Regions from separate parts of the Rhodococcus baikonurensis genome, predicted to be linked through region 2. Evidence: riboswitches for the same ligand, from Rfam matches in the RefSeq annotation. Region 2 holds a riboswitch; the other holds the start of a gene.
The links. Region 2 has a riboswitch for cyclic di-AMP ahead of ABWI03_RS18215 (C40 family peptidase). Riboswitches for the same ligand answer to the same signal wherever they lie in the genome.
Positions count from the first base shown of each region.

Region 1: it holds a riboswitch for cyclic di-AMP, as region 2 does, so the genes downstream of both, ABWI03_RS04685 (transglycosylase family protein) here and ABWI03_RS18215 (C40 family peptidase) in region 2, are expected to answer to the same signal.

Region 1 covers NZ_JBEUOQ010000002.1:111,366-116,317, reverse strand. Annotated here, with positions in the region: gene ABWI03_RS04705 (cold-shock protein) at 1-48, opposite strand, end outside; gene ABWI03_RS04700 (hypothetical protein) at 264-491, shown strand; gene ABWI03_RS04695 (YccF domain-containing protein) at 525-914, shown strand; gene ABWI03_RS04690 (YncE family protein) at 1,064-2,461, opposite strand; cyclic di-AMP (ydaO/yuaA leader) riboswitch at 2,854-3,063, shown strand; gene ABWI03_RS04685 (transglycosylase family protein) at 3,072-3,635, shown strand; gene ABWI03_RS04680 (hypothetical protein) at 3,719-3,907, opposite strand; gene ABWI03_RS04675 (helicase-associated domain-containing protein) at 3,968-4,952, shown strand, end outside.
Region 2 covers NZ_JBEUOQ010000007.1:205,993-210,944, forward strand. Annotated here, with positions in the region: gene ABWI03_RS18205 (hypothetical protein) at 1-101, opposite strand, end outside; gene ABWI03_RS18210 (C40 family peptidase) at 176-1,228, opposite strand; gene ABWI03_RS18215 (C40 family peptidase) at 1,553-2,110, opposite strand; cyclic di-AMP (ydaO/yuaA leader) riboswitch at 2,125-2,303, opposite strand; gene ABWI03_RS18220 (DEDD exonuclease domain-containing protein) at 2,825-4,585, shown strand; gene ABWI03_RS18225 (Lrp/AsnC family transcriptional regulator) at 4,664-4,939, shown strand; gene trpD (anthranilate phosphoribosyltransferase) at 4,948-4,952, opposite strand, start outside.

The DNA.
Region 1 (4,952 bases), on a different contig from region 2:
GCCGAAACCTTTTTCGACGTCGTACCACTTCACCTTGCCGGTCGGCACCGCGTTCACCTGCTCATCACTCGACTGGGGCATCTGCCCCAATGTGCTCGGGAGGCTCCCGGAAGAGCCTCATGGCCTTGCTCGCATTGCTTCCGGTGGAAGAATGCAAAAGAACGCGCCCCACACTTGCTTCAGCGGGGCGCGCAGTCTGTTACCAGTCTACCTGTGACCAACCCGTGTCGGCACCCAGGTTTACAGGCACTATCCTCGTAGGTGTGGACCCTCAACCGAACCCGCGCACTTCCGGCACCGGAAACGGTCTGTTCCGTACGGCGATGGCACTCTTCATTGTCGGATTCCTGGCGATCGTGGCCATCTTCGCAGTCCATATCTTCAGCGACACCCCACCCGGCCTGGCCTTGTACCTGGTGGCACTCGCGTGCCCGATCGGCTTCATTCTGGCCATCGTCTACACGCTCAGATCCGGTCGACGCGTGCGCTGATCACTCCCGCCTCCAACCGAAAGGTCACTGACCATGAGAATCCTCCTGAACGTGATCTGGCTGGTGTTCGGCGGCTTCTGGCTGGCGTTGGGTTACTTCGCCGCAGGCATCATCTGCTGCATCCTCATCATCACGATTCCCTTCGGAATCGCAGCATTCCGCATCGGCATCTATGCACTGTGGCCGTTCGGTAAGACCGTCGTCGACAAGCCGACCGCTGGCGTCGGTTCGATGATCGGCAATGTCATCTGGGTGATCATCGCCGGTATCTGGTTGGCGATCGGACACATCGTCACCGCCGTCGCGATGGCAATCACGATCATCGGGATTCCGCTCGCGGTCGCGAATCTGAAGATGATTCCGATCTCGCTGATGCCGCTCGGCAAGGAGATCGTCGACGTGGACCGCGTCAATTACGCGTAGCCGTGGACCGCGTCAATTACGCGTAGCCGTGGACCGCGTCAATTACGCGTAGCCGTGGATCGCGCGTCCATTGCGCGTAGCCGGCAGCACAGCCAGAAGAACCCGACCACGGCAGGCGCGGTGGTCGGGTTCTCTCGTATCAGGTCGGATCAGCGGCCGAGGCTACCGAGTCCGGGGAGATTGCCGAGCGAACCGGTACCCGTTCCCGGGTTGCCCGGATCTACGGGGCCGACCGGACCCTCGGAGACCACGATGGTCACGCTCGACGCGCGCGAGAGCACGCTCTTCGCAGTGATCTCGACGGTGACGCTGCCGACAGCGGTGGGGGTTCCCGAGATGGTGCCGTCCTGTGCAAGTGACAGTCCACCGGGCAGAGTGCCGTTGGTGAGTGCAAAGGTTGCGCGGGAGACAGCGGAAGCAAGCTTCTGCGAATACGCCTTGCCGACCTGACCAGCAGGCAGTTCGACGGTCGCGGGCAGCGGGTACGCAGCAACTACCGTCACCTTGCCCCCGTTGGTCGTCGACGCGATGGCGCCGGTCGAGGTATCGAGTGCGAGGTTTTTGACCTTCTCCAGTGCGGGAACCTTGGTATCGGTCAGAGCGGTGGTGGCGCGGGTCGTCAGGTCGACCGACCACAAGTGTCCGTTCATGATGTCCGCGACATATGCAATGCCTGCAGCCGAGTCGACGCTCACGCCGTTGGGAATCGCAGTCGGAGACAGCGTGGTCTTCGACAGGACTGCGCCGGCTGGCGTGATCGTCCACAGGTTGGTCGCCCTGGTGTCGGTCATGTAGACGTTTCCGGTGTTCGTGTCGACATCGACGTCGACCGGGTAGAGGTTGTCGGCACGCACGATCGACTTGAGCGCTCCACCCTTGCGTACGTCCGCCTGCCACAGCGTGCGTCCGTAGTTCTCGTCGAAGAAGTTGGTGTCTGCGATGTAGAGGAAGCCGCGGTCGCCGTCGAAGGCGAGCTTGGTCGGCGTTGCCGACTTGTCGACGAGAATGCTCGACACGGCGTCGGCGGCGTTGGGGTCGACGACTCGGATGTTGCCGGACTTGTAGTCAGAGAAGTACGCGCGGTGCGTTGTGGGGTCGACGACGACATCGTTGATCTGCGGCCGCGAGCCGTCAGGGTTCTTCTCGCTCAGCGTGACCGTCTTTTCGACCTTGCCGGTCTTGGTGTCGACAATCGAGATCGCGCCGCCGTAGGAGGAGGACACGTATGCGCGTCCGAGGCCCGAGTCCACGGCAAGTGCCGACGGGTAACCGACGACACCGTCGATGTTGCCGACGGACTCGCCGGTGTTCGTGTCGACGACGGACAACGAGCTGGTCGGTCCGCCGTACTGCGTGATGTATCCGCGGTGGGTTGCCGAGTCGACGACGATGTCGCCAGGCTGCGTTGCGGAATAGCTTCCGACAACGCCGTGTGTCGGATCCTCGGGTGAGGCGTGTGCAGCGGGAGCAGTGACGGACAGGCCGACAGCAGCAGCGGCGACGGCGAGGGACGCGGTGACCGCGCGCCGACGGTAGTGCAGATTCATGAGGGGTGCCTTAATGCTTTGGAAGACTCTGAGGATTCTGCCCTTCGGGCAGATGAGGCAAACCTAACCTAAGTTTCAATTTCGATGTTGAGACGCAGGCCACATCTTCGGCCGGAATCGACGCGCCTCTCAATCACCCGCCATTCCATTTCCATATAACGTGTGACCTTGCTCACATTACGGATGGATAACGGAACGGACACAACCGGACATTCACTCAGGCACCCCCACCTACCTGGGAAGAGTCTCCTGCGCTTTGTGTGACGCGTTGTACGTCCTTCGCCACGCCGCGTTATCAAATGGTGACACGAGAGACTCGAGCCGTTACCGTCGTTTTCGGCCGGGAAACTCGGCCACCTCCGGCCCGCCGCGCCAAGCCTTGTCCCGCGGGTACCGGACTTCCGACAGAGCATTCCAGGGACGAGGACGGGGGACCCAAAGTCCTCTGTGAGAACAGAAAAGTTCTCCAGTGGACACCGGTTCGATCGCAAGACCGAATCTTGGGGTGAAGCCAGACCCTTTCCAGCCAGGAAAGGCGAGGCCGGGCGACCTCTCAGCCCGAACCCGACAGCTGACCTCGCAGGCGCGTGTGGAGAGGATTTCGACCATCATGAGCGGACGCCATCGCAAGCCCACCACCACCGGCCGCACTGTCGCCAAGGTCGCCGTCACCGGCGCCATCATGGGCGTAGCAGGAATTGCAGCCACCGGAACCGCAAACGCTGCCCCCGACTCCGACTGGGATCGTCTCGCCCAGTGTGAGGCCGGCGGAAACTGGGCCATCAACACCGGCAACGGTTACCAGGGCGGACTGCAGTTCTCCCCCAGCACGTGGAACGCACACGGCGGCGGACAGTATGCAGCCACCGCAAACCAGGCCACTCGCGAGCAGCAGATCGTTGTTGCCGAGCGTGTTCTCGCAAACCAGGGTTGGGGCGCATGGCCGTCCTGCTCCTCCAGCCTCGGACTGAGCAGCGGCGCCACCGAGCGTTCCGCTCCGGCCACCACGGCTCCTCAGGCAGCTCCGGCTCCGGCTCAGCAGGTCGCTCAGACCGTTGCACACCCGGTCGCTGACGCCATCGATCAGGCAATCGCGTTCGCCAAGGCCAACGGCATTCCGGTCGACCCGCAGATCCTCGCAGTCGCCGACACCGCGAAGACGTTCCTCAAGTAACACCGGTAAGACTGTCCGCTCGGACGCTCGAACATCAAGAAGGCCCGCACCGATTCGGTGCGGGCCTTCTTCGTGTCGAGTTGTTATCGGTTGATGACGGTGTGCGGGTGTACGTAGGGAAGTGACTCCACCGGAACCGGAAAGGTGGTGTCCTCGCCGAAGGGTGAAAGTCCACCTGCGCGGGTCGATGACAATTCGGTCACTGCGTGATCTCCGTCTGCAGTTTCCGGCCATCCTGGATCTACATAGTGTTGCTTCGAATTGTTGGCCACGAAGTCATTTTGACAGGACGCCGTTACGCCGTACAGACCAGGTCTCTAATCTGATACCTGATGACCGAAACACGTGGCACCCCGGCGGGCAGTTCCGCAGCCGAAAGTCTGACCGATTGGCTCTCGGCGCGCAGTGACGCCGAGTTGACGGAGTTGCTGCGTCTGCGCCCCGATCTGGCCGTACCGCCGCCGAGCACGATGGTGGTTCTCAGCGGTCGGGCACAGCAACGCGCGTCGGTCAGCCGAGCTGCGGACGAACTCGACACCCTCGATTTCGGTCTTCTCGAATTGTTGGCACTGGCTGGCGCCGAGGAAACCCCGATGACGCGGGCGGAGCTCAACAGTGCGATCGCCGAACGCGCCCTGACCGGCAAGGGCAAGGTCACCAAGAAGGCCGTCGACAAGTCACTGTCGAAGATGCGCGAGTCCGCCCTCATCTGGGGTGTCGATCCCATCAGCGTCGTCCCGGCGGTCATCGGGATGATTCCGTGGCGTGTGGGGCGAGCCCTCGAGCCTGCCGAGGCGATGACCGAGACCGAGATCTCGGCAGCCCTCGACGCTCTGGACACCCGCGAGCGGGATCTCCTCGAGACTCTCGCCAACTCGAGCCCGATCGGCCGCACCCGCGACGCCGCCCCCGGAACGCCGCCGGAGCGCCCGGTTCAACGACTGCTGGCGGCCGGCCTGCTGCGGTGGCTCGACGAGCAGACCGTCGAACTCCCGGCGACGGTTCGTCAGGTCATCCGCGGCGAGCCGGTTTTCGATCCGACGACGCTGACCGCACCCGTCATCGGGGGCGACAAACTCAAGCCTGCGGACGTGAACGCCGCAGCAGCGGGCGAAGCGCTCGAGTTGGTACGCCAATGCGAGAACGTGATCGCCGTTCTGGGCGCAGCACCGGCCCCCGCACTGCGAGCCGGTGGTCTCGGTGTTCGAGAACTACGACGCGTGGCCAAGACGGCCGATCTCGACGAAGCGCGCGTGAGCCTGCTCGTCGAATTGCTCTCGGCAGCCGGCCTCATCGCCAGTGGAACGCCCGACCCGG
Region 2 (4,952 bases):
ACGAGCACCACGGCTACGCCGAGCGCCACGAGGGCCGGATACTCCCAACGGCGTGGTCGATCTGCGCCGACGTCGGGCGTCGTCATCGGTTCAGTCGGCACGGTGCCGAGTGTAGGAGAACTCGACTCGACGCTTCACGGCGGCTGGCCACACGCCGCTCGGGCGCAGCAAGCCGTCAGTAACGACGCGCAGTGGAGAACTCCATGCCTGCCATCGACTGAACCTTCACCGGCACGCCGAACGTCGACGCATGCAGAATGTTTCCGTCGCCGGCATAGATACCGACATGCGAGTTGTCGCTGTAGAAAGTCACGACGTCACCGGGCTGTAGTTGATCCCGCGACACCGGTACACCGCCCTGCGCCTGCGCTTGGCTCGAACGCGGCAGAGTCTTTCCGATCTGCTTGTAGGCCCACACGACCAGACCTGAGCAGTCGAACTCGTTCGGGCCGGTCGCGCCCCAGACGTACGGGTCACCGATCCGCGTGAGGCCTGCCTGAAGCGCTGCAGCACCGGAGCCGGGCGTAAGGTTAGCTAGAATTTTGCTGAGATCGACGTCAGGAGGGAACGGCGTACCGCTCAGTTGGTTACGCTCGTCGTCGGTGAGGTTCTGGAACGCTTTGGTCACGTCGGCGATCTGCGTCTGCAGTTCACTCTGCTTGCGCTGCAAGTCGTCACTGAGCGCGCGGGCTTGATCGGCGGCGGTCCGCGCTTCTTCGGCCGAGCGCTTCGATGCTTCCGAGGCCGCACGGGCAGCGGCAGTGGCTTCGTTGAACTGGGAGACCTGCACTGCCGCGTCGTTGGAAATCACGTCGAGCGCAGACATCTGGTCGAGCAACTGCTGCGGCGAATCGCTGACCATCAACGCAAAGAGGCGATTGGTTCGTGCACCCTGGTAATTCGCTGTGGCAATGCGGTTTACCGCCGGAGCGAATTCGGCGACACGTGCCGAAGCCTCGTCGAGAACACCCTGATCGGCTGCCGATCGCGCGTCCGCATCGTTGGCGACGCCCAGCTTCGCGTCGAGATCGATCTGCGCGTTGTGCAGCGCTTCGTTGGTCTGCTCGGATACCCGGGAGAGTTCACCGAGCTTGTCGAGTGCCTCGGTCGGGTTGGTGATGACGGGGTCGGCACCGGCCTGCATCGAAGGCCCTGCGACGAGTCCGAACGCCAGCACTCCCACGGTCACTGCGGCGCGTACTCGACTGTTGTTTTTCGATGAAACCACGGAATGCAACTCTCCGTCTCGGTGAAGCGACGTCGACCGGGACCGGTCGACGATCTGTTAGCTGGCTGTCAACTATCTACAGTACCTGTCTCGCCCGCGTAATGTCTCGATAAGGTTACGGAACGGCATACGTTTGTGTCTACTCGCCGGTAGGCGTGTCGGGGTGAAGTACCGGGCGAATTGTCGAGAAATAGAAATGTGGGCCTCGAATCGAAGATTCGAGGCCCACATTCGAAGATCCGGAGCTCCCCCGAGCTCCGCCACCTTGCAGCGGCGGATCGTTCCGACTGCCTACCGGCGACAGCCGTCGAGCGTGATCAGAAATCAGTAACGGCGAGCACCGTCGTACGGCATCGAGGACACCGGAGCGAGCTTCACGGGCTGACCAGCGGTCGACGCGTGGATGACATTGCCGTTGCCGGCGTAGATGCCCGAGTGCGATCCGCCGTAGAAGGAGATCACGTCGCCGACCTGAAGATCGGACTGTGCGACGGCGACGCCGGCTGCAGCCTGGTCGTAGCTCGTGCGAGGCAGGTTCAGGCCGGCCTGCTTGTATGCCCACTGGACGAGACCGGAGCAGTCGAATGCGTCCGGGCCGGCTGCGCCGTACACGTACGGGGAGCCCAGCTTGCTCTCTGCGGCGCGAACTGCCTGCTCACCAACACTGGAGATGGGAGCGGCCGGTGCAGCCGGTGCGATGTCGGTGATGCCCGGAATGACCGGCAACTGAGGAATAGAAACGCCCGGAACCTCGAACGTGCCGACGCCGGGGATGGTGATGGGGTCTGCCGAGGCAGGTGCAGCGGTTGCAGCGAATGCTCCGACTGCGAGCGCGCCGGCTACCGCCAACTGCGCTGAACGCTTGAAACTCTGTGACGCCACTTAAGGGGTGCTCCATTTCTTCCATTCATCCGCCGACCGAGTTAGCTGACGGGTTCGGGCTGGGAAGATCAGCCCTACCCGCGTGGTCTGCAGCGATCCTGCGTGCTGCACCCCAGGCGGGATTCACCCCAGTGGAAACTTGGGTTCCCGGTTCGGGTTCCTCGCGGAGATCCCGATTAGGCGGTTCCTGACGATGCCGGTCCTGTTTGGTCCGGCAAGACTTCGTTAGGTCTCAGGAAGGTTACGAAATGATCGCGACGATGTCGACCGCTTCGTGACAATCGCGCCCGATTCGCCGGAAATCGTGGTGCCGCGCCCGCGATACGCCCGGCGGGTCACGAGGAGATAACAACAGGTCGGTTCGGCGCCCCACCCTCGGCCCGCAAACGTGCACCCGTTACCCACTGCCAAGGCTCACCAAACCCGACAATCCGATCTTCCGCGCAGTTCAACGACAATTACTTGAAACTAGAACCTGTTCCGTTCACGGGCGCGAAGTCAGCCACCGATCAACGCAGCAAAGGCCCTCCGAATCGCCCTACCGGCAAGTAGGCAGGAGTCCGCATTCGCGAGTTCCCACCGCAAGTGTGATCCTCGTCTCTCATACTTTTGTCGGGGGCCGATCCGCTGCTTTCGCAATGGAAGTCGGAGTGAGCCGGATTCCGCGTCGGCATTCTCCAATTCCTGTCGGGGGGTCCTTCTACTGTCTGCGATGTGAGTCCCGCCTCGGCCCGAGAATCTCCGTCTCCGCCCCCGTTCTCCGACGGGGAGAAAGTCGACGTCGGGCGGCAACTGAGCTTCGACGAGCTGGACACACCGCTGAGCGAGACGACGTTCGTCGTCGTCGACCTCGAGACCACAGGTGGAAGCGCCGACCAGGACTCCATCACCGAGATCGGCGCCGTCAAGATCCGCGGTGGCGAGGTACTCGGTGAAATGGCAACCCTCGTCGATCCCGGCCGGTCCATTCCGCCGTACATCGTCGAACTGACCGGAATCACCACGGCCATGCTGATCGGCGCACCTCCCATCGAACGTGTCCTACCAGCTTTTCTCGAATTCGCCGAGGGCGCGGTGCTGGTGGCACACAACGCGCCCTTCGACATCGGCTTTCTCAAAGCAGCGGCGTCACGCAGTGCACGCCCGTGGCCTGCGTTCCGTGTGCTGTGCACTGTCAAGCTCGCCAGGCGCGTGCTCACACGCGACGAGGCGCCTTCGGTCAAACTCTCCGCCCTCGCCCACCTCTTCCAGGTAACCACCCAACCGACGCACCGCGCGCTCGACGACGCGCGTGCGACAGTCGATGTCCTCCACGGGTTGATCGACAGAGTCGGGAACCAAGGCGTCCACAGTTACAGCGAACTCGTCGACTACCTGCCCAACATTTCCTCACATCAGCGGGCCAAACGGTCCTTCGCCGCAAATCTGCCGCGAAGCCCCGGTGTCTACCTTTTCCGAGGCCCTTCCGACGAAGCCCTCTATATAGGAACTGCTACCGACCTTCGACGCCGCGTCCGCAACTACTTCACCGGTTCGGAGACCCGCGGCCGAATGAAGGAAATGGTCGCGCTGGCCACCCGTGTGGACCATGTCGAGTGCGCGCACGCTCTCGAAGCCGGGGTGCGTGAACTACGACTGCTGAGCGCGCATGCGCCGCCGTACAACCGTCGCTCCAAGTTTCCCAAGCGAGGTTGGTGGATCACCCTCACCGACGAGGCGTTTCCGAGACTGTCCGTGGTTCGCACGCCCACGATCGATTCGATCGGCCCGTTCACCTCTCGCGCCGACGCAGTCGAGGTCGCGGACACCGTCGCAGAGTTCAGTCGTCTGCGCACGTGTACCAAGCGTCTCGGGCGCGGCGCCGTTCACGGCCCTGACTGCCCCGCTCGTGAGCTGGGGGCGTGTCCGGCCTCCTGGACCCCGGAAATCAACGCAGAGGACTACGCGGCCGCCCCTGAGGCCGTGCGTGGTTTCTTCCGAGGAACCAACGACGCTCCCCTTCGACAGATGCAGGCCCGGATAGACGAGCTGTCCGCACACGCGTTGTTCGAGAATGCTGCTCGTCTGCGTGACCGAACGGTCGCAGTCGCTACCGCGGTGCGGCGCACTCAGCGACTCGCCGCAGTCGCTGCGATCGAACAACTCGTACTCGCCCGACCCACTGGGGACGGCGGCTGGGAGCTGTCGGTGATCCGTTCCGGGCGTCTCGCGTCGGCCGGGCTCGCCAGACGTGGGACTCACCCGATGCCCGTCGTCGACGCCATCACCGCGGCGGCCGAAACCGTCCTACCCGACGACGCACCGTTTCGCGGCGCGTCACCCGAAGAACTGGGACTGATCGCACGGTGGCTCGCGTCGGACGGTGTCCGAATCGTGTCGGCGACGTCCGGCTACGTCGAACCTGTGCGCGGCGCCGGCAAGTGGGAAGCCTGGTGCCGACTCGCGCGGGCCGGTACCGAATCCGAACATCGATGACGTAACGAGGTGGCGGCACCCCTAAGCTCGATCGAAACCACCGGGTCATCACAACCCACCGGGAAATCGAGGAGAGAAATGATCAACGCCATCGTCATGATTCACGCCGAGTCCGCTCGGATCCCGGAAACCGCGCAGGCCGTCGCCGACCTGTCCGGGGTGACGGAGGTCTACTCGTGCGCAGGTGACGTCGACTTGATCGCCATCGTGAAGGTACGTGACCACGCCCAGATCGCCGACGTCGTCACCGGAGGAATCAACAAGGTGCCCGGCGTTCTCCGAACCGCCACACACATTGCCTTCCAGTCATTTTCCAGCGCAGACGTCGAGGCCGGATTCTCTCTGGGTGAATAGTCCGTCGATCAGG